DNA from 3 places in the Clostridium sp. AM42-4 genome. Region 2 is predicted to be linked to each of the others. Evidence: riboswitches for the same ligand, from Rfam matches in the RefSeq annotation. Region 2 holds a riboswitch; each other region holds the start of a gene.
What was found. A riboswitch is a leader RNA that binds a small molecule or an ion and turns the genes downstream of it on or off. The one in region 2 is predicted to bind thiamine pyrophosphate.

Region 1 (7,783 bases), on a different contig from region 2:
AGGCTGTAAATGGCCAGGAAGCGGTTGACAAGAAATTAGTAAATATGCATTGGGAAAAGGAGAAGGACTATGTTTTTAGGAAATGGAAAAGTAAAATTTGAATTTGCGCATGTAGGCATTAATGCACAGACTCCGGAAGAAGGGGCGCGGATGAAGGATTTCTTCACAGATGTCATGGGATACCATGATTACCGCGATAATCAGGTGGCCTATTTCACGGTAGATAATAAGATGGAGCTTATGAAGATCATGGGAAAAGGTACTATGGGACATCTTGGCTTCTTTGTGAACGATATGCCGGCCGCGATCGAATATCTGGAAGAAAAAGGATATCAGCTAGACTATGACACCGCACGTTATGACGAGGACGGCAAAACCATCCGCCTGATCTTTTTAAAAGAGGAGATCAATGGATTCCGTATCCACATTACCGTGAAAAAGGCACCGTTTTATGTAGAAGCATGACAACACACATCTGGAACGTGGCGCTGGTGTGTAAAATGAGAGCTATCTACAACATAAAACTGAACATGAACAAAAAGATGCTGCCGCATCGAAAGCCAGTCTGACTTTTGATGCGGCAGCTCCATTTTTAGCAGTACGCCTTGCGGCATACGTCTCATTCGTTTTAATTCCAGTTATCCTTCAAAAACTCTACAATATCTGCAGCCTTTGGCGGACAACCGGTGAGGCTCTTTTCACAGCACTTGGTGCAGCGGCCGACACCGATCTTGGCGCATCCTTCCGGCATATTCTGGTAGCCCTGGCCGATGGCAACAGACGGAAGACCGCGGCGCAGGTAACCAGCATCGTTTAAACGGTCCAGCGCATAGATCAGGGAACCGTAGCAGGCACTGCAGGCATCCTTCGGTTCGGTGTAGGCTGCCAGCTTCTGGACGCGGTGGGTCATGCGGAATTTGACTCCGGCCTGATCTGGCTGGTTTAAGTAGATCATGTTCGCATGTGCGGTATCGCTGCTTCCGACACCAAGCTTTTCAGCAAGCGGAATGTACGGAACGTCCTGAATGGAATAGCCCATGCTGTCACAGACAAAGGAATCGCAGAGTACCGGGTCTTTAAAGCCAAGAACGCGGTTCATGACAACCGGGTTGCCGCCCTCCTCAAAGTCCAAATCTCCGCAGATGTTGTCCACCAAGATAAAGTCGTTACGTGCAATGGTATTTAAGTGTGCGATCGGTTTATGTAATCCCATGGTGTGGAAGTGACGTTTTTCCTGGTTCGGGATTACTCCCTTGTTGTTCTTTAAGGCACAGGTTACCGTAGTCTGGCAATGTCCCTTTAAGACTGGCATATTGATCATGTAATCGACAGCAGCCGCTTTGTCACAAAGCTTGATCTTCATGCCTGCTGCATCGTATTCTTTCCAGGTATCGCGCTGGAGGTCGACGAACGGAACATGGTAACGGTCGCAGACCATGTCATAGCCTGCTGCGCGGAACGCTTCCCCGGTACGGTCTCCAACCCAGGAGCCTTCCATGATGGTGATGTTCTCAAAACCATGCTCCTGCAGATATTCAATGACACCGGCAAGAAGCTCACTGTGGGTAGTTGCACCGCTGGAAGGAGCTTTTGCAGTAACCAGATTCGGTTTTAAAGCAATCTTTTTCTTCTTATCGCCGATATCCTCTGCGACGTTAGCAGCTTCCATGACTTTTTTCGCCATCTGTTTGTAATTGGTTCCGTGTATTAGGATAATGTCGTTCTTTTCCATTAGAATTTCCTCACTTTGTATTGGACTTTTTCTCAATTATTATACAGCGTTTCTTTATTTTTGCAAATGGAAAGTCGAAAGAATGCCTGCATGCTTTATCTGCCGGGCATGCAGGCGTGAACAGTAACAACAAATTTGGGACAATGCGTGAACAGCAACGTAATACTTGACAAAATGGCGTGGTGAGGGGTATAGTATAACTCGTAAAGAGAATAGAACATAAGTACCGGGGAGTCTGCGGAAGCAGACTGAGAGCTGGCTATAGACCGCCAGGACCCGTATACCTGATTTGGATCATGCCAACGTAGGAAGTGACTGTGACTGGATAAAAACAGAAAGTGGTATTGCGTCCCTGCGTAGTTCCGCTTTTTTCTTTTGCCTAAATATCTCTAGCTGCCAAAGCTGCATGAATATGCTGCTGAAGATGCTACAGGTCATTCTCTTTGCGGCGGTGCATTGGGGGCACCACCTTGAGCCGCCTAAAAAATATGGATGCATGAGAGGAGTTTCATCATGAAAATGAAAACAGCATTAACGATCGCTGGAAGTGATTCCAGCGGAGGCGCCGGAATCCAGGCTGACTTAAAGACCATGACTGCAAATGGCGTTTATGCCATGAGTGCAATTACTGCGCTGACAGCCCAGAACACGACCGGAGTCCAGGGAATTTTTGAAGTAACCCCAGAGTTTTTGAAACAGCAGATCGACAGTGTCTTTACAGACATCCGCCCGGACGCGGTGAAGATCGGCATGGTTTCCTCTGCAGGCCTCATTCAGGCGATTGCAGAAAAAATGAAAGAATATAAAGCAGAAAATATTGTAGTAGACCCGGTGATGGTGGCAACCAGCGGCGCAAAGCTCATCAGCGACGATGCCATCGGAACCTTAAAGGAGTGTCTGTTCCCGCTTGCAACGGTTCTGACACCAAATATTCCGGAAGCGAAAGTGCTTTCCGATATGGATATCACCACGGCAGAGGAAATGATCGATGCAGCGAAAAAAATCAGTGAGACGTATCACTGCGCCGTTCTTTTAAAGGGCGGTCATCAGTTGAATGACGCGAATGACCTGTTATACCGGGACGGCGGATACCGCTGGTTTAACGGAAAACGGATCGATAACCCGAATACCCACGGTACCGGCTGCACCTTATCCAGTGCCATTGCTTCCAATCTGGCAAAAGGCTATGATCTGGATACTGCAGTAGAGCAGGCAAAGGCATACATCTCCGGTGCACTTGCTGCTATGCTGGATCTGGGCGCAGGCTCCGGACCGATGAATCATGCATTCGAATTCTGCGGCAAGGGCTTTGCAAAGGAGGAAGCATGAGCATGACACCGACCGAGAAACTTTTAGATTCCGTAAAAGACATCTGGACAGGCTACCACAACCATCCGTTTGTAACCGGGATCGGCGATGGCAGCCTGGACCAGAAGAAATTCCGCTATTATATGATACAGGATTATCTGTATCTGATCGATTATACAAGAGTCTTTGCCATTGGCGCGGCCAAGGCAAGGGACTTAAACGTAATGAAACTGTTCGCAGCCTATACGCATAACATTTTAGATGGGGAGATGGACATTCACCGCACTTACATGAAACGCCTTGGCATTACACAGGAAGAGGCAGAAACCACCCCGGTATCCCTTGATAACTGTTCTTACACCTCTTATATGTTAAGGGCAGCTTATGAAGGGGGAGAAGCAGAGGTTATGGCAGCCATCCTTTCCTGCGCGTTAAGCTATGAAGCGATTGCAAAAGAGCTTGTGCAGCATAACCCGGACGCGAAGGATCATCCGTTTTACGGAGAATGGGTATCCGGTTATGCGAGCGATTCCTACCATGAGGAAAATGAAATCCTGATTGGTCTGATGGACCGCCTTGCTGCAGAGTGTACTCCTGCACAGATGGACCATCTGACCGATATTTTCAAAGCTTGCTCCCGCTATGAAATGGCATTCTGGGATATGGCATGGGAAATGAGGGATTAACATGCTGGAATTTGACCATGTGTGTTTCCAGTACGATACCGATGCGTATCCGATCATGGACCAGCTGTCTTTTCAGGTACAGGACGGCGAATTTGTCTGTGTGATCGGTGCTTCCGGCTGTGGAAAAAGTACGATTTTCCGATTGGTTAACAAGCTTCTTTCCCCAGATCAGGGAACGATCCGCATCAACGGAAATCCGATCGAAACACAAAAAAACTATTGCGGCTATATGCCGCAGCATGACCTTTTATTTCCGTGGAGAACGGTAAGAGAAAATATCATGCTTCCGCTCGAGATCCAGGGCGGGATTTCAAAAAAAGAAATGGAAAAACAGGCAGATGAAGCATTGGCCTCGGTCGGTCTTTCAGACTGGGGGCAGAAAAGCCCGAGAGAGCTTTCCGGCGGCATGCGCCAGCGGGCAGCTTTTGCACGGACCGTTCTGACCGGCTCGGATCTGCTGCTTCTCGATGAACCATTTTCGGCACTCGACTATCTGACACGCCTTTCCATGCGGGAGTGGCTGTTAAAACAGTGGGAACAAGATAAGAAAACGGTATTATTTATCACCCACGATGTAGAAGAGGCGCTCTTTTTATCTGGCAGGATTCTGGTAGTTGAGGAAACACCGATGACCCACCTGCGCTCCATCGAAGTTCCGGCCGCCTATCCGCGGACCCGGGACGAACTGTCGCGTCCGGAAATCCTTACATTAAAAGAAGAACTGATCAAGATGTTAAGGAGGAACCAGGCGTGAAAAAGAAAATGAGAAACAATTCCAGCCTTCCGGCCCTAATCTTAATGTTTCTTCTGCTGTTTTTCTGGCAGGCAGCAGCAATGGGCGTAAATGCGGCCTATATTCTCCCTTCCCCAATCCAGATCCTGGTACGGCTCTGGGAGCTTCGGGAGCTGCTTTTTACGGCACATTTGCCGGCAACCATGTCTGTGGTAGCGATTGGCCTTGGCATCTCTATTGTGCTTGGCTTAGGACTTGCTGTTTTAATGGATGCAAATGACACTGCAAGAAGGGCACTGTATCCGCTCATCATTGCATCACAGACCATTCCTACTACAGCCCTGGCTCCGCTTTTTGTGCTGTGGTTTGGCTATTCCATCTGGGGAAAGGTGCTGGTTACAGTACTCATTACCTTTTTCCCGATCACCATCACGGTGTTTGACGGTTTTCAGTCCGTAAAGACAGAGATGGAAGAATTACTGTTTACCTTCGGGGCTTCACCGTCCCAGATTTTCTGGAAACTGAAGGTACCGGCAGTTTTGCCGTATTTCTTTTCCGCGATCAAGATGGCAGTACCACTTTCCATTATCGGAGCAGCAATCGGAGAATGGCTGGGTGCCCAGAATGGACTTGGCTATTTCAGCCGCCGTATGATGACGCAGTTAGATGGTGCCGGAGTATTTGCACCGATTCTGTTATTGTCGGTAGTGGCGATGCTCTTTGTGTGGCTTGTCACACTTCTGGAAAAGCGGATGATCCGCTGGAGAAATGATTTATAGAGAATAAGCATTACTGTGAAGACATGCATGCAAGAACAGTAATGACAAATGAACAACGATTGATGACACGAAAGATTGATAATACGTAAAAGTGAGGACTTTAACATTATGAAAAAAAGAATACTGATCGCAGCATTTACCGCAGCAGCTATGACTATCGCAGCTCTTTCTGGCTGCTCAAACAGCGCAAAACCGGCAGAGACCTCTGTACAGGCTGAAACAGCAGACAAAGCAGACGCAAACGATACAGAGACCAAAGATGCAGAAAGTAAAGAGCAGGCTTCTGATGCTGCGAAGGATGAGAAAAAAGATCTCCGTGAAGTGAATGTGGTTCTGGACTGGTATCCGAATGCCATCCATACCTTCCTTTATACCGCGATTGAGCGTGGCTATTACGAGGAAGAAGGACTGGATGTCCAGATCCGTTTCCCGGCTAACGCAAACGATGCGCTTTCCATGGTAGCAGCAGGAAAAGCCGAGATCGGCATGTACTACCAGCAGGATTTGATCCAGGCAGTGGCAAACCAGAAGGCATCGATCCGTTCCATCGGAGCCATTGTACAGTCTCCGCTGAACATCATCCTTTCCCTGAAGGATAAAAATATCACCAGCCCGAAAGATATGGTTGGAAAGACCATTGGTTACGGCGGCACCGTATTAAGTGAATCTTTAGTAAAATGCATGATGGAGTATGTGGGTGCGGATGCTTCCGACGTCAATCTGGTCGACGTTGGTTTTGACCTGATGAGCTCCATGACGACCGGCAATGTCGATGCCACGATCGGCTGTCTGGTGAACCACGAGGTTCCGCAGATGGAAGAAGAAGGCTTCGAATTAAACTATTTCCCGGTAAGCGGATATGGAATCCCGAATTACTATGAGGAAGTCTTCCTGACTAACAATAAGCTGCTGGAAGAGGAGCCAGAAGTGGTAGAAGGATTCCTCCGTGCATCCAAGAAGGGCTTTGACGATTTCAAGGCTGACCCGGATGGCTGTCTTGCAATCTTAATGAACAACCAGAACGAAGCAAACTTCCCGCTGACCCAGAGCGTAGAGGAGCAGTCCTGCAAGACGCTGCTTCCGCTTATGGAGACAGACTCCGCTGAGTTTTTAAGCCAGACTGAAGAATGCTGGCAGGAGAACATCGACTGGATGTTAGAAAACGGACTGATCGACAAAGCAGTAGATGTCTCCGATGTCATGACCAATATCGAGTATTAGGAAAAATGTCCCTCCCTTGTCCTTTTCTGGAAATTAAGCTATAATGTATAAAATGTTTGATATGCAAAGGAAAACCAGACTGCGTCTGGTGGGAAAAGGAGAAGATGTTTCAAATGAGAACAACAGGAATTGTAACAGACAGCCATAGCGGCATTTCGCAGGGGGAAGCACAGAAGCTTGGGATTTTTGTATTGCCAATGCCTTTTTATATGAATGAAACCTGTTATTATGAGGGTGTGAATATTACCAGGGCGGAATTTCTGGAACGGCTGGGAAGACTGGAGAACATCAGCACCTCCCAGCCTTCCCCGGAAGCTGTGATGGAGCTCTGGGATAAGGCTCTGGAAACCTATCAGGATATCCTTTATATCCCGATCAGCAGTGGTTTAAGCGGCTCCTGCCAGACTGCCATGATGCTGGCCAGGGAAGAAAAATACGAGGGAAAGGTTTATGTGGTCGATAATGGAAGCGTGGCTACCCCGCTTCACCAGAGCATTCTGGATGCACTGGAGCTTCTGGAGACCGGCTGCAGTGCGGCAGAGGTAAAAACGCGCATGGAAGCGGTGAAGACCAGAGCCGGGATCTATATTGCAGTGGATGACCTGAAATACTTAAAGCATGGTGGTCGTATCTCTGCGGGTGTAGCCCTGGTTGGAGGTCTTTTGAATGTAAAACCGGTCCTTCATTTCGATATTGGTATTCTGGAGCTTTACAAAAACTGCCGAGGATTAAAACGGGCAAAGCAGATGATGATCGAGGAAGTCAAAAAAGTGATCGAACAATCTTACCAGAGGGAATATGAAGAAGGCCGGCTACATATCGTGGCAGCGACAAGCTCTGGAAAGGAAGAAACAGATGCCTGGGTGAATGAAATCGAGGCTGCATTTCCGGGACACAAGATCCTCTGTGATGATCTGTCGTTTGGGGTAACCTGCCATATCGGACCTGGCGGACTTGGAATCGGCTATTCCTGCAAACCGTGAGAAAATGCTTTCCAGTAGTTCCCAGTAGATTTTCCATTCTCTGTATGTTAACATATTTTTGTAACATTTATGAAACATTTGTGTAACAAAAGGAGAATGACAACTATGAAAAAACACATCGTATCAACCGCAGCAGCTATGGCAGTGACCGCCCTGATGGCATTTCAGCCGATGACCGCATTTGCGGCAGTTAGCAACTGCCCGGGCAACAGCGGATGTTATAGTTCCGGATGCTATAGTAATAGCTGTGCTGCTTCCGTATGCCAGAGCCTTGGCTGTAAGACAGATGGCTGCAGACAAAGCAAAGCTTCATGCAGAACAAACCTGCCGGTGAAAGGCTG
Region 2 (7,783 bases):
TGTGCCGTCCGCATAACTGCGGACAGGGAGTAACGATGTTATGGAGAAAGGATTCCACAACATCGAGCAGTTCATTGCTTTCATAACTCCAGGACACACGGCTTTTCATGAACGGCTCTCAATAGGGGTATATCGTCGAGGTAGGACAAGAGAGTTTTCTCTACATAAAGATAAACCTCCACCTGCCCGGACGGCATCTATTGAACTGCTCGATGCAGAAATTCAAGGAACAGCTGGTTTTGTCCATTGGTACAAAGCTGGCTGTTTTTCTTTATCTCAGCCAGATTTGGTCCGGTGCAGGTCACCACCAGAAGCTCAGGAAATCCATCGGAATTCTTGAGACTTTTGGAGGTAAAGCCATGTGGCAACGGAACAATGGGCAGGCAGAAGATGACCTGCAATTCAGGTTTACAGCATATTTAGTTTCGGCGGTCAAACGCCGCAGAAAAGATTATTTGATCCAGCTCTATAAGCGCAACAGTATAGAGAGTGCTGTAGAAGCGGTCTATGAATCCGAACCCAGCTCAGAGGAAGTGGTCTTGGACAGATTGCCGCTTATGGATGTCATTGAGAATGGAGTGCTTCTGGAGGCGTTGCAGAAACTCAATGAACGGGAACGCCAGATATTTCTGGCTCGAACGCTGGAGGAAGAAGATTTTGAGACGCTGGGACTAAAGTTTGGGCTGTCCTATAAAGGGGCAGCGGCACTTTACTACAGGACGATTCAGAAAATCAGAAAGTGCATTGAAGGAGGTGACAAAAAATGAATTTTGAATGTCTGCTTCTCAGCGCCAAGGCTGGCAACGAGGATGCCATTACGGCAATCTTACAGATGTACCGGCCATTGCTACTCAAGTATGCCATTATTGATGGCGTACTTGATGAAGATTTATACCAGGAATTGAGCATTATTTTACTGAAGGCAATCAGCCTGTTTAGGATTTAAGTCAATGAGAAAGGCTCCGAGATCATTACGGCCTCGGAGCCTTTCTTACTGACTTAAAAAGGAGAACTGTTAAATTTATACCCACTGCCCAGTACGGTGCGGATATAACCGCCCTTCGGCGTGTCTGGCGTCAGCTTGCGACGGATCTGACCGATGACGCTGGCAACTGCAGTACCGCAGTGTTCACCGTCTTTATCCCATACGGCCTCATAAATCTGGCTGGCTGAGAATACCCAGCCAGGATGACGAGCCAGATATGTAAGGACTGCAAATTCATGGTAAGTCAAAGCGATGAGGGTACCGTTGCAATATACGGTTTGTTCCTTTAGCCGAATTTCAAGACCAGGGAAGGAAAGTGCAGACTGCGGTGGAGATGGTGCAAGGTGGATAAACTCTGGCTCATCCGCAATAAGCTCCATAATTTTGTTGATTATATGTTCTTCATGATCAGGAATGGACAGAATCAGAAGTTTACCCATTTTGCTCACATCCTTTCTCCTTACACACTTTGAGACAACCAAACTTCATGGAAATATAGAATATAAAATGCAAGGATAATTTATATAAGTGATTTCCACAATTTGTTTGATTTCATATGGAACTAAATAACATGGATCCTATTTGATTTCTTGTGCAATAAAAGCGTGTTAGACAACAGAGACTTTGGTACCTTAACATCTGGCATTTTTCAGCCTATTAGTTGTTCCACATAGGTAATCAGAGGGTGCAGTTGTTTCAGGCGAAACATCTTAAATAACTTATCTGGATTTACCCATTGAACATCCACAACTTCTGTTTCCTGTAAACGCATTTCTTCAATCTTTATATCCTTATGAAATAGCCAAACATCGTAAAAATCCTGCACATTTTCCCGTCTGGTCTGATAAATCAATTTTTCACTTCCGGGAGTAAGCAGTATTCCTAATTCTTCTTTTACCTCTCGGATTGCTCCTTGCAAACTGGTTTCCCCGGAAAGTACAGAACCACCCGTACATTCCCAATAAAGAGGGTATTGCTTTTTCGGATGCCGCTGTGATAAAAGATACTGCCCCTGCTGGTTGACAATCCATACACTCACAGATAAATGATACAGCCCTTTGGGTATGATTTCTCCACGGCACACTGCTATTCCAGACTTTTCCCGTTTTGCATTATATAAATCCCATTTTTCCATTTTCATACCTCTTTGTGTGGGATCGGTGCTTGCCGGAAATCAAGTAAGTAAATATCCGCAATCCTTTCTATTTCTGTACGCTGATCTGCGGAATACTTATCATAAATCCCACCTGCTAACATACGGGCTGCCTTTGCGCTTTTAATTGCTGGAAGCACATCATCAAACACAATACAGTGTTCAGGTGCAACCCCTAATTTTCTTGCGGCCAATTCAAAGACATCCGAATATTCTTTTCCCCGCTGAACCTCATCTGTTGAACATAGAGCGTCAAATAATTCTAAAATAGAATTGTTCTTTAAGCATGGAATATAGAGATTTTCCGGCAACCCCGTAGCAACTGCAAGTTTTATTCCATGTTCTTTTAAGCGCAGAAGATAATCAAGGGCATAGGGCAGCAGACCGACATGGTTCCTGTATTCCTCGACCGCCATATTATTCCATTCCTCAATAATTCCCTCTACCGTTTCCTGCAATCCAAAAAGATCAATGGTATATTGTGCGGCTTCCTCAAAACTCCTTGCACATATTTCAGTTACATAATTATCTGGGACAGGAAGATTTCTCTTTTTCAAAAACTGAATATCTATATGCTCCCATACATCCATTGAATCCAGAATTGTTCCATCTAAATCAAAGATTGCCGCATTAAAATCCATGTTTCTTTTCCTTTCCGCAAAATAAATCTTTCAGTTCCGCAGCAGCAGCTTTTATATCGGACTGCGCTATGATGGCAGATACAACAGCCAGTCCGTCAATTCCCATGGGCTTGAAACGCCCTGCATTTCCTTTATTGATACCGCCAATAACAACTATCGGCAAAGAAACGGCTGTGCGGATTTTCTGTAATTCCTCCATTGATACAGATTCAGCGTCGGTTTTAGTTCCAGTAGGGAACATTGCGCCAACTCCCAAATAATCCGCACCATCCTGCTGTGCTTGTATTGCTTCTGCAATGGAAGAAGCAGATACCCCCAACAGCATATTTTCCCCAATTACTTTGCGGACGGTAGCCGCAGGTAAATCATGTTGTCCAATATGTACTCCCGCAGCCTGCACAGCCATTGCAATATCTATCCGGTCGTTTATGATAAGGGGAATATGGTATCTCTCCGTAACCTGTTTCACGGCAACCGCCTGATTATAAAATTCCAATGAAGGCAATTCTTTTTCTCGGAGTTGTATCATTGTGCAGCCTCCTAAAATTGCCTGTTCCACCGCTTCTGTCAGGCTATCGCAGCTCATTAGTTGACGATCAGTAACAAGATAAAGTGTATAATCAAAGTTCATTTTGCACCTGCCTATTCTTTAGATAAACCATGCTGATACAATTCGTAGAAATGGTGCGTCGGGCCACAGCCTTTTCCAATCGCAAGGGAGTGTTCGATTGCCGTTGTGACATAAGCCTTTGCCGCTTCGACAGCAAGCGGAATACTTTTTCCCTTTGCAAGCTGGGAAGCGATTGCAGAAGAAAAGGTACAGCCTGTCCCATGAGTATTTTTCGTATCAATGCGGGCTGTTTCAAAGTGGTGGAAATTTTCTCCATCAAATAGGACATCAACGGCATTTCCTATATGATGTCCGCCCTTGACAACAATCGCCTTACAACCCATGGCATATATTTTTCTTGCGGCAGCCTCCATATCTGAAACTGTGGAAATCTGCATATCCGCTATTTTCTCTGCCTCTGGAATATTTGGAGTAAGCACATCGGCCAGTGGAATTACAGTGTCTATCAAGGTGGAAACCGCCGCAGGATTCATCAATGGGCAGCCATTTTTGGCATACATAACCGGGTCGATTACAATATTTTGTGGCTTATATTGTAATAGTTTCATTGCCACTGCTTTCATACATTCTGGCGTAGAAAGCATACCAATCTTTACTGCGTTCACTTCAATATCTTCAAACACGGCATCAATCTGTTTTGCAATCATATCCGGGGTAATATCTTGGATGTCGATAACGCGGCTGGTGTTCTCTGCAACAACAGAAACAATAACACTCATTCCAAATACGCCGTGAGCAGAAAAAGTTTTCAAATCAGCCTGAATACCTGCACCTCCGCTGCAATCTGATCCGGCAATGGACAATACTTTTTTCATTTTGCATTTTCCTCCATTCTCTCGTTCCGATAGGCCATCTTCCAAAAAGCAAGCTCTAACAAACTTGCTTTTTCAAAAATATCAGCCAGATACTTTTTATTTGCTACTGATAACCCGGCACATTTATGCTCTGCAAAAGCAGACCATTCTTTGCAGCTTTCTGCATATTGTTCATCCGCATAATCTTTGATAAAGTCCCAATATCTTGACTGTCTGCTTGTAGGAACAGCCGCCAATTTTCGGAATATATAGCTGTAACTTAGCATACAGGGAAGAACCGCCATTAAAATTTCTTCATTCTTTCCATGTGACGCAATCTCAAACATGAAATCAATGTAATTTTGATTTTCAGGCAGAGGAGCGATCAGTTCAATATCATTATCCGTCATGCAAAATTGCTTTAGATAATCCAGGCGCACTTCTGATTCCGTATCATTTACAAAATTCAGCATGGAATAGTAAAGCTGAATTTCTCTTAATGTATCAGCATGAAAAATTGCCTTGCCGTATATACGGGCATAGTTTTTCAGATAGATACTATCCTGAATCATATATCTTTTGAATTTTTCAAGAGGTAGCTTTCCAGTTTGCACTTCCTGCACAAATGGGGTAGCTGCACATTCTTCCCAAATGGGAATGTTGTGGGTTAAGATGTCTTTCATAAATGCCATGTTTGATCCTCCTAAGATAAAAAAATAGAGCCTCTAAAACAATTAGAAGCTCTTTCAGACGCAATACGAGCGTAAGAAATTGCTTCCCTACGCCGGTATTAGCCGACAGGTCCAGAGGTCAGGTCTTACCTTTTTCAACTTGTTCAGTTCCCTCGCAAACACATATCATATCTTATTCAATTAAAAAAGGACATTCCCAAAACAGAGAATGTCCAAAAAATACGAATCTGTATTCTTTAGCTCCCTGCGTTGGTATTAGCCAACAGGTTCAAAGGGTCAGGTTTTAACCTTCTCAACTACAAGGTAGTCCCCCTGCTTGAATATCATTATAGTTAGAAAGTCCCCAAAAGTCAAGTCTACGCATTTAGGACGGTAAAAGTCCACGGAAATCAAAGGTTTTTCCGCATGGTCGGCTAGATAAAGTTATCCTGTTCCCCTCAAAACGAGGTTCTAAATGCGGGAAAACGGACAAAAAAGGAGAGACAGATGTGGAGGATTTGACACCTTTTCGCCGACGTTTTTTATCACTGGGTTACAGTAAGGGGCTAATGTATCCTAAAATAATAGCTTTGTTTTATCCCTCAATAGAATTTGTGGCATCTAATTTTTCATAAATATTTTGGATATGATTATGGTGCGGTATATAAAGAGAGAAAAACGCACCGAATACAGAGCCGATAGGCATACTGTATCCGGTGCGTTGTAAATTTTTAACCTTTCAGATAGTAATGCACATAGGCATTATAATCTCGATGCCGGGTGACTAACCGCAGCCAGATATAAAAGTGGGCAGTTTCCGAATACAAATTGAATTCGGTGGGCTCGCTGGTGGGCTGGGCGTACCCTCGGCAGAACCGTGTCAGGGTATCCAAATTCAGAAACTCCGGCAGTTGGAACAGCGCATTCTGGAAAGCATCAATTTCACGGGCAACTTCCAGAACAGGCGTATCCTTTTGGCACTGATGCCAGGTGGTCCACCATTTCCATCCGTCATAATCAGAACGGGAATAGGCTATCTCGCTGGCAGGACGGGAGCCCTGCTGAAACAGATCTTCAAAGGTGCAGGAAGTAGTCAGCAACGGATTTTCAAAGTCGGTCTGCTGCTGGCTCAAACCGTTTTTGACAGCTGCCCATTCTGTTAGAGGGAGTGGGCAACGGTTGGCATCACGCAGGGCTTCATCCATACCGCACGCCTCGCAGATATGGACATCTGCATAGCGGCTCAGGGCGTTGATGACCAGCCTGCAATCCAGCGGCTGACCACACCGAAGACACAGGGGTGGTTGCTCCGCCTCTGGGGTAAACAGCAGTTTGTCCTGCTGCCACATGGTTTCCAACAGGGATTTGGGATAGATACGGATCTTCATGATGATGTCCTCCTATTTTATCGTGTTTAATATTCGTACCGTTTCCTTCGGTCTTCAGACCAGGGAGGGTAAACACGCAGCTCATCCTGGAACATGGTCATCAGATCGCCTGCCATGTCCTCTTTGCGCCGATAGATGCACTGCTTCTCCGTACCATCGGCATAGCGGATGATAGTCTGGAGTGCGGGACCTTTCTGTGTGAAGATGAATTTGCGGCCATGAGAAGGATCAGATGCCTCAATCCAGAGGGGCAGGGTGGAGGAACTCCCATCCAGACACCGCCAGCCGCTGTAATCGGTGTAGCTGAACCCGTTGATTTCCCGCGCCAGTCTGCGCAGGGCAATATACAGCCGCTCAAAGTGGCACCCCAGTTCGCCTTTCTGATGCCGGATGTAGAGGGTGTGCCCCTCATGATCCAGGGCATCCAGTTCTTTGCCATAAAACAGGTATTCAGGGTAAAGACAGCCATCCGATTCAAGAATTTGTCCAGTGGGTTCCGCAAGGTGATTGTCTGACAGCCAGGCCGGAAAAAGTCCGTCTGCGGCTTTTATATTGATGAAAGCGCAGTGGTCGGGCCGGATTCCGGTTAAGTTGGTGGTAAGGGTTTCCCACAAAATCAGGATGCCATGATCCTTTTCATAAAGCTTGATGGCGAGATTGCCGTTGGGATATGTACTGATTTTCAAAGTAAGCTGGGCTCGGTGTTCGCCCAGCGTAAATGCGAGAGTATTCATAAGCGTTTTCCTCCAAAGAAGCACCGGACGCCTGCAAAAATGCAGATTGCCGGTGCTTCTTAGTGTGTTCTGGACAAGGAAACCGGAGCAGGGAGAGGAATGCAGTTCCTCTCTGGTCATCGTCAGCTACACAGCCAAAGTCTTTGACTCGAACTGATAGCGCAGAACCTGAGCCAGCTTTGTCCTGTTTTCACAAGTAATGCGATAGGTAGGGCCATAGTTACGCCTCTGTTCATCCATCCTTCGAATGGAAATGCTAAATCGGGTGCCCTCCTGGGTGATCCACAGACGCCTGCCCGTGGCAGCATCTTCAGCAATAATCCATAAAGGGTACTGCATGGTCATGTAGGTCTGGGGGTAAGCACGCCAGCCGCTGCGGTCATGGTAACAGAAACCGGGGGTAGCCTGCCGCCTTTCATTCAGTACATCATAAACTGCCTTATATTTCATGCACTGCACCGCCTTTCAAAGTTTTTCAGGTAGCCTGCATACCCTTCCGGGTCCAGCTCCTGTAGCCGGTTGGCACGAAAACGATATTCAGGATAGGTGCAGAACCCACTCTGCATGGTGCGACCGGTTGGGATAGCCAGACCATGTCGGACGAGCCAGGTGGGAAATTCCGAATCGGCATTGGTGTCGATAAAGGCATGGTCTTTTTGCCGTTGGCCGGGCAGGTTGACGGTGAGAGTCGCCCAGGGTTCCGGGTCACCGCTTTCCCATGTCACCATTTGTATGGCAAGGTTTCCATTCAGGTAGGAAGTCACCTGCAGCTGGATGGGGTGCGTG
Region 3 (7,783 bases), on a different contig from region 2:
GAAGGTGATGTCTACCCAGTCACCCTCGGAAAGCGGGAATTCATTGGTAACCTCTGCGCCGGAAATATCGTATTTCTTCTCTTCGTCGTTGTAATCGTCTTTTACGGTAAGGACATCGCCGTCGATCGCTGTGATGATACCGCTGGTATAATCCTCGTCGGTCTCAGCCTCGGTTGTGGTTTCTGCTGCTGTGGTTTCTGCCGGTGCTGCTGTGGTTTCCGTTGCTTTTTTGCTGGAGCAAGCTGCTGCACTGATAGAAACTGCTGCGATTGCAGTAATTAATAATGCCTTTTTCATAATATATCACTCCTCTGATCTTTCTTTGTGGTTCTATGCTGTTATCTGTGCGTTTGCGCAAACAGTAACAATCATCTCTCGTGAACCAACAAACAAGAGTTTACTACAAAGCCAGGGAAAAAGCCATTGATTTTTTATTAAGTTTTCCGTAAAATGGTGAACATTTGGTGAACTTTGGCCGATGCCTTGCATTCCAAACTTTGTTCTCGGCATGTTGGTCATGGTATTCCAGATCTCGCTTCCAGGTTTTTTCAGCCTGACGATCAAAAATATAGCAGGTGCGAATACCTTTCTGGCTATGGCACTGGTAGGAACGATCCTGGCAGAGGTACGACTGCGGTCCTTGCGGCAAAGTACCAAAAGGATGAGATCTTTGCAACAAAATGCGTAGTGTTATCGACGCTGCTTTCTATGGTAACAGTTCCGCTCTGATGCCTGGTTCTGGCATAAACAACCCTGCCGGGCTGTCGCCGGACGAGGTTTTCAGCAACAATATGATAAAAAAATACGCCTTGTCACAGAAATGTGCTAAGGCGTATCTTTTTTTATGGTATTTTATGCCATCATACGGAAAAGTCCGATGACCTTGCCGAGGATTTCCACATGGTCAACGATGATCGGCTCCATGGTGTCATTCTCCGGCTGCAGGCGGTAATGCCCGTCTTCCTTGTAAAAACGTTTGACAGTAGCGGAATCGTCGACGAGTGCAACAACGATTTCCCCGTTTTCTGCAGTATTGGTCTGCTCAACGATGACCTGGTCCCCATTAAAAATACCTGCATTGACCATACTCTCGCCCTTGACCTTCAGCATGAAAGTATCCTTGTTTGGGAGCATTTCGGCCGGGATCGGGAAATAATCTTCAATATGTTCCTGTGCCAGGATCGGCTCACCGGCAGCAACTGTGCCGATCATAGGAACCTGCACCACCTCGCGGCGGTTTAATGCAAACTCGTCATCCAGGATCTCGATCGCGCGCGGCTTGGTCGGGTCCTTGCGGATATATCCGTTTGCCTCCAGGGATTCCAGGTGGGAATGGACGGAAGAGGTGGACTTTAAGTTGACTGCTTCACAAATTTCACGTACTGCAGGCGGATAGCCTTTTTTTAAGATGCATTCTTTGATATATGTTAAGATTTCCTGTTGTTTTGCGGTAATTTTACCCTGTGCCATAATGTTCCCTCCTTGCGGGTGTATTCTGAAAAATTCTTTCTAAGGATATAGTAGCACAGCTTAGCCAAAAAAGCAAACTTTTGTTCGGGAATTTTTGCGAAAACGTATTGACAAACGCATGTTCGGATTCTATAATAGCAACATAGCAAACGTACGTTCACAATTATTCCGGACAGGGGGAATCACTTATGAGAAGCAAAAGAACAATGAAGCGCAGTTTACGGAATCTTACGGTTATTTTACTTATGATCCTGGCATTTTGTTCCGGTTTTCTGGGACATACACTGTTAAATGCGCGGGCAGAAGAAAAGGCAATACCTGAGCTGAAGCGTTATTACACAAGTGTACAGATCCGCCAGGGAGACAGCCTCTGGGACCTTGCAGGCCAATACTGTCAGGGAAGTCCTTATACCAAGGCAGAATATGTAGAAGAATTAAAGCGCATGAATGGTCTGAAATCCGAACAGATCCATTCCGGTGAATACCTGACGGTCGTGTATTTTTCTGAATAGCTTGCATATGAATCCTGCTTTGGTTATAATAAAATCTGTTTTTTATCCAATATAACCAAGTGAGGAAATTCCCTATGTTACACGATCATATCGTTCCTATAACAGATCTTTCCAGTCCGGAGCTTGAGGTATACTCCAGCTTATCAGAAAACCAGCTATTCCATTATTATGAACCAGAGGCTGGTCTTTTTATTGCAGAAAGCCCGATCGTAATCGGCCGTGCTCTGGATGCCGGATACCAGCCAGTCTCCATCCTTGCCGAAGAGCGGGAATTAAAGGGAGCAGCTGCAGAAATACTGGCCAGATGTGGAGAGGTCCCAGTCTATGTAGCTCCCATGGAGCTTTTAAAACAGATCACAGGTTTCTCTTTGACACGCGGTCTGCTTTGTGCCATGCGCCGCAAACAACTGCCATCTATTGAGCAGATCTGTGCGAAGGCCAGACGGATCGTTGTTCTCGAAAATGTAGTAAACCCGACCAATGTGGGAGCTATATTCCGTTCGGCGGCAGCGCTGAATATGGATGCAGTTTTGCTTACTTCTGGCTGCAGCGATCCTTTGTACAGAAGATCCGTGAGGGTCAGCATGGGAACGGTGTTCCAGATCCCGTGGACGGTACTTAAGCACGACAGTGCCTGGCCGCACCCGGCTATGGAGCTTTTGCGGGATCTGGGCTTTAAAACAGCTGCCATGGCTCTTACAGACCGCTCAGTCCGCATTGATGATCCTTGTGTCCAGGCAGAGGAGAAGCTTGCAATCGTTCTTGGAACCGAGGGCGATGGCCTCGCAAAAGAAACCATTGCCGACTGCGATCACACCATCCGGATTCCAATGTCCCATGGCGTAGATTCCCTGAATGTAGCTGCTGCCAGTGCAGTGGCATTCTGGCAGCTTGGAAACCATCATACAGAAGGCGGGGAAGCTTAGCATGAATATCAAAAGACAGTTTATCCGCTATGTTTCCCAGAATATGTTAGGCATGCTCGGTATGTCCCTTTACATTCTGGCCGACACATTCTTTATTGCTAAGGCTGTCGGTGCGAATGGTATCACGGCATTGAATCTGGTATTACCCCTTTACAATCTGATCTTTGCGGTAGGCGCAATGATCGGAGTCGGCTCTGCAATCCGTTTTACGGTTGAGCGTAATAAAGGAATGAAAGAAGCGGAAGGCTATTTCTTTCATGCACTGTCATGGGCAGCAGTGATCAGTGTCCTGTTTGTTTTGGCAGGAGCCTTTTTCCCGGGACAGATCATCCACCTTCTTGGAGGCAATGCACAGATTGTATCGACCGGAATCATGTATACCCGCATATTTCTGATGTTTGCCCCGTTTTTTATGTGGAATCATATTATCAGTGCATTTGTTCGCAATGATGGAGATCCATCCATCGCAATGTATGCAACACTTGCAAGCAATCTGTTTAATATCGTATTTGACTATGTGCTGATGTTTCCTTTGGGAATGTCTATGCCGGGAGCGGCACTTGCAACCGCATTATCACCGGTTATCAGTATTCTTATCTGCTTCAGACATTTCCGTAGCAGCAGAAATACGATCTGCTTCAAGCCGGTACGTTTGTCTGTCCGGAAGCTGCTTTTTTCCTGTCAGGTTGGTATCTCTGCCTTTGTAGGGGAAATATCCTCCGGTGTCATCACAATGGCATTTAATACCATCATTCTCCGGCTTTCGGGTAATATCGGGGTTGCAGCGTATGGAGTCGTTGCAAATTTCTCGCTTGTGGCAGTTGCATTATTCAATGGAATCGCGCAGGGCTCCCAGCCGCTGCTCAGCCGTTTCTATGGACTTGGCGATAAAGAAAGCCTGAGAACCGTGATCCGTCTTGCAATTAAAACAGCTTTATGTGTCGCCTGCTTGCTTATTGTGACCGTACAGCTCTGGTCAGAACCGATGGCTGGAATTTTTAACCAGGAACAAAGTGCAGAGCTGGCAGCTCTTGCAAGACAGGGATTAAAGATTTATTTTACCGGTTTTTTGTTTGCCGGAGTTAATATTGTCGGAACCAATATCCTAAGTGCCGTAGAGTCAGCACGCTGGGCGTTTGCAGCTTCTGTATCCCGTGGGTTTGTTGCAATCCTTGCGTTTGCTTTCCTCCTTTCTGCTGTATTTGGCATGAATGGGGTATGGATGGCATTTCCATGTGCAGAATTAACAACCATGTTTTTGACGCTGAACGGTATCCGGAAGCTATAAACTATAACTGTACTATACGGGATTTTCAGTTCAGAAAATACCTACCTGTGAACAGTAACACAATGGTGACACAACGGTAACATAACGACAATACAGTTGACAGGGTCAAGTCTCTGTGTTATGCTTACTTACGTTAAAAGAGAAAAAGCGCGGGAGTCTGTGAGACAGGCTGAGAGGAAGATCGATCTTCGACCGTACCTGATTTGGGTAATGCCAACGGAGGGAAGCAAGGAATAGAAGTGTGCGTCTTCGGGCAATTTCCTGAAGGCGCATTTTTTTGTTTCATAGGAAAGTGCGTCCTATGAAATATAATGATTATAGAAACTAGTATCCGGATGCACTGCAAAAGCTCCAGATGCAGGGGAGACGTCTCTGTCAGCTGGAAATCCTGAAAGTGTGTTTGTGCAACGCATGAACAGGAACAGAATCATATTTTGCAGGAAAAGTAGACTGGAGGGGGAGCGCCCTGCAGTCTGGCAGAAGGAGTTTATATAGCGATGGGAATCCGTGTTTTCGGAGTGAGAGGAAGTAAGTAAACTTCGACCGAACAAGAATTAGTATACTGTCTTATTCACATTTCGCATAATGATGCAGAACGTGAGTCATACCGTACACTACCTGCCGCTATCTGACCTGTTTCTTTGGAATCTGGCTCTGGCGGCAGGATTCTGGAAAAAACAGGAGGACAAACAAATGGAAAAACAAAGAATGAAAACGTTTCGCATGGTATTTTTAGCTATGATGGTAGCAATCGGAGTCGTAATTTCACCGATCTTACGGATTGAGGGAATGTGCCCGACTGCGCATCTGATCAATATTACCTGTTCTGTATTTATGGGACCGTGGTATTCCCTTCTCTGCGCCTGTATGATCGGTGTGATCCGTATGATGTTTATGGGCATTCCGCCGTTAGCACTGACGGGTGCGGTATTTGGAGCGTTTTTATCTGGTGTATTTTACCGTGCATCGAAGGGAAAAATCATCTGTGCAGTATTTGGTGAAATTTTTGGTACCGGAATCATTGGATCCCTGGTATCTTATCCGGTCATGGCGTTTATTATGGGACGCGATGGTCTGAACGCCTTCTATTATACCCCGATGTTTATTTCCGCAACGATCATGGGAGGCATCGCAGCTTATGTATTCCTGAAGGCATTGAGCCAGACCGGAATGCTGGCAAAATTTCAAGAGAGTCTGGGAGCAAAGGTTTATGACAGAAACGGAAGAAAGAAAACTGAAACAGTCCATGCAGCTGCAGGGCATGCTGGAGATTCGAAGGTATATTAAAGAAACGGCACCTCTGATCCATTGCATTACCAATCCGATTTCTATCCATGACTGTGCCAATATCATACTGGCGGCAGGGGGAAGACCGATCATGGCAGAGCATCCGGCAGAAGTAAGAGAGATCACGGCGGTTTCTTCTGCGCTGATGCTGAATCTTGGAAATATCACGGATGCACGGATGGAATCCATGAAAGCTTCGCTTACAGAAGCAAACCAGCGCCATATTCCAGTACTGTTAGATCTAGTCGGGGTTACCTGCAGCAGCCTTCGCCGTGATTACGCGAAGCAATTGCTGGAAAACGGAGTATTTTCTGTGATCAAGGGGAATATTTCTGAGATTCTGGCTGTTGCAGAGCTTCCTTTTCACGGGACCGGAATAGATGCAGGAGTCCAGGATGCACTTTCCGATGCAAACGAGGACTGGTATTGCCGTACAGCGAGGACACTTGCGTTTCACCTTGGCTGTACAGTTATGGCAACCGGAAAGCAGGACCTGATCGCAGATAGCCAGGATGTATTTCTTGTTTCAAATGGAAATGCCAGCTTATCTGGGATCACGGGTACCGGCTGTATGGTAGGCGCACTTACAGCGGCTTATCTTCCAGGAAATAGCAGAAAATCCGTGGTCCGGGAAAATCGTGAGAGCAAAGACATCAAAATGGCTGGCTCTCAGGACAATGGTTCTTCCAGAAATACAGGAAATCCTGCCGGGACTGGAACAACAGCAGCACTTCTTGCAGCAGCTACCATGGGAATTGCTGGGGAACATGCTTCCGGGATTTCCCGCGGGCCAGGAAGCTTTCAGGTAAACCTGCTCGATGAAATTTATGCTCTGGGGGAAGATCAGCTTCTGTCAGAAGCAAGAATACGACAGCATGCGTTTTGATTTTCACAGGAAACTGTAGAATGCAGTTCTTGGAAAAATCATTAAAAAGAAAACAGAGAAAACAGAAAAGAGGCAAACCTTATGACAAAAAATCTGGATCTGAGTCTGTATCTTGTGACAGACAGTACCTATCATACAGAGGAATCTCTCTTATATACGGTGGAAGAGGCCTGCAAGGGCGGCGTAACACTGGTGCAGCTTCGAGAAAAAAATACAGGAGGGCGTGACTATCTGGAAAAGGCCTGCAAGATCAAGAAAATCACCGATCGATATCAGGTTCCGCTGATCATCGATGACCGTGCCGATGTGGCTATGGCATGTGGTGCAGCAGGTGTCCATGTAGGAGCCTCTGACCTGCCTGTCGCTGAGGTACGTCGCTTACTTGGACCGGATAAAATTGTTGGTGCAACCGCAAAAACAGTAGAAGCAGCAAAGAAAGCTTATGAGGATGGCGCAGATTACCTTGGTGTCGGGGCAATCTACCCGACCACAACCAAGGTAACGACCGTGCTGACTGCAGTTTCGACCTTGTCGGATATCTGTAAGGCAGTTCCGATTCCGGTAGTAGCGATCGGCGGGCTGAATTTGGAGAACATGGGAATTCTGGCCGGAAGCGGGGCAGACGGAATTGCGGTTGTATCCGCGATCATGAAAGCAAAAGACCCGCAAAAAGCAGTTGCGGATCTTTTACAGGCAGTAAAGCAGCTGTAGCGATGTTCCTATTTCTGGTTTGGGAGTAAGGATACCGCTACTTTACTTATGAGTAACTTAACAGTTTAACGCCGTTTCCCGGTATAGTCCTGCTTCCGGCGTTCCTGAACCACATGATTCAGGATTCCGCCACCGACGATCATAGCGGCGGCTGTAAGTAAAACACGTTTGGCACCTTCCTGCGGGAGGGTGCTTTTTGATTTTATGGAATCTGGATAAAGCTGTAGCTGATACGGAATCTCATATGGCGTGCCCATAGCCAGTGTGTCAGCAATGACATCCAGTTCTCTGGTGAGATCTGGAACTGGAATTGTAAAATGTGAATTCGTCCCCTTTTTGCTGTCGTTTAAGATTTTCTGTTCATTTACGATCATATAATCGTAGTTTGGGCTGCTCCAGGTGATGGAGAGGTAAGCAGTTCCATCTGCCACCGTGAGTAGTGTCGGGCTCTGAACGGATGCTTTTCCGCTTCCTCCTGTCATGCTCAGCTCAATGGCATATTCTCCGTCTGCAAGCTCTGCTTTGGGTGAAAGTGATGTCTGAGCCGCTGTGGCATAAGGGGTGCCAGACAAAAATGCAATAGAAAACAGAGGGATGAGAACTGCTTTCCGGAACATTTGGTGTATCGGTATCGATTTCATAAGAAACGGCTCCTTTTTATATTACAGGTTTTTCTTTTTATACAGAAACCATGATGCTGCAC

Region 1: linked by a shared signal. The riboswitch ahead of thiD (bifunctional hydroxymethylpyrimidine kinase/phosphomethylpyrimidine kinase) and the one ahead of DW922_RS09695 (TenA family protein) in region 2 are both predicted to bind thiamine pyrophosphate.
Region 3: linked by a shared signal. The riboswitch ahead of thiW (energy coupling factor transporter S component ThiW) and the one ahead of DW922_RS09695 (TenA family protein) in region 2 are both predicted to bind thiamine pyrophosphate.

Annotation. Positions count from the first base shown of each region.
Region 1 covers NZ_QUIK01000023.1:45,157-52,939, reverse strand. The annotation lists gene DW922_RS15055 (VOC family protein) at 70-465, shown strand; gene DW922_RS15050 (DUF362 domain-containing protein) at 629-1,732, opposite strand; TPP riboswitch at 1,950-2,060, shown strand; gene thiD (bifunctional hydroxymethylpyrimidine kinase/phosphomethylpyrimidine kinase) at 2,252-3,061, shown strand; gene tenA (thiaminase II) at 3,058-3,726, shown strand; gene DW922_RS15035 (ABC transporter ATP-binding protein) at 3,728-4,480, shown strand; gene DW922_RS15030 (ABC transporter permease) at 4,489-5,238, shown strand; gene DW922_RS15025 (ABC transporter substrate-binding protein) at 5,347-6,459, shown strand; gene DW922_RS15020 (DegV family protein) at 6,573-7,442, shown strand; gene DW922_RS15015 (hypothetical protein) at 7,548-7,783, shown strand, end outside.
Region 2 covers NZ_QUIK01000010.1:81,357-89,139, reverse strand. The annotation lists gene DW922_RS18040 (hypothetical protein) at 41-340, shown strand; gene DW922_RS09730 (sigma-70 family RNA polymerase sigma factor) at 360-767, shown strand; gene DW922_RS09725 (helix-turn-helix domain-containing protein) at 764-946, shown strand; gene DW922_RS09720 (response regulator transcription factor) at 1,000-1,425, opposite strand; gene DW922_RS09715 (NUDIX domain-containing protein) at 1,635-2,120, opposite strand; gene DW922_RS09710 (HAD family phosphatase) at 2,123-2,779, opposite strand; gene thiE (thiamine phosphate synthase) at 2,769-3,410, opposite strand; gene thiD (bifunctional hydroxymethylpyrimidine kinase/phosphomethylpyrimidine kinase) at 3,422-4,225, opposite strand; gene DW922_RS09695 (TenA family protein) at 4,222-4,896, opposite strand; TPP riboswitch at 4,963-5,060, opposite strand; TPP riboswitch at 5,121-5,220, opposite strand; gene DW922_RS09690 (hypothetical protein) at 5,607-6,263, opposite strand; gene DW922_RS09680 (DUF4313 domain-containing protein) at 6,290-6,997, opposite strand; gene DW922_RS09675 (hypothetical protein) at 7,124-7,447, opposite strand; gene DW922_RS09670 (DUF4313 domain-containing protein) at 7,444-7,783, opposite strand, start outside.
Region 3 covers NZ_QUIK01000008.1:44,947-52,729, reverse strand. The annotation lists gene DW922_RS07980 (hypothetical protein) at 1-297, opposite strand, end outside; gene lexA (transcriptional repressor LexA) at 853-1,470, opposite strand; gene DW922_RS07965 (LysM peptidoglycan-binding domain-containing protein) at 1,659-1,982, shown strand; gene DW922_RS07960 (RNA methyltransferase) at 2,057-2,908, shown strand; gene DW922_RS07955 (MATE family efflux transporter) at 2,910-4,196, shown strand; TPP riboswitch at 4,336-4,439, shown strand; gene thiW (energy coupling factor transporter S component ThiW) at 4,890-5,483, shown strand; gene DW922_RS07945 (hydroxyethylthiazole kinase) at 5,407-6,369, shown strand; gene thiE (thiamine phosphate synthase) at 6,451-7,080, shown strand; gene DW922_RS07935 (hypothetical protein) at 7,146-7,721, opposite strand; gene DW922_RS07930 (ABC transporter permease) at 7,743-7,783, opposite strand, start outside.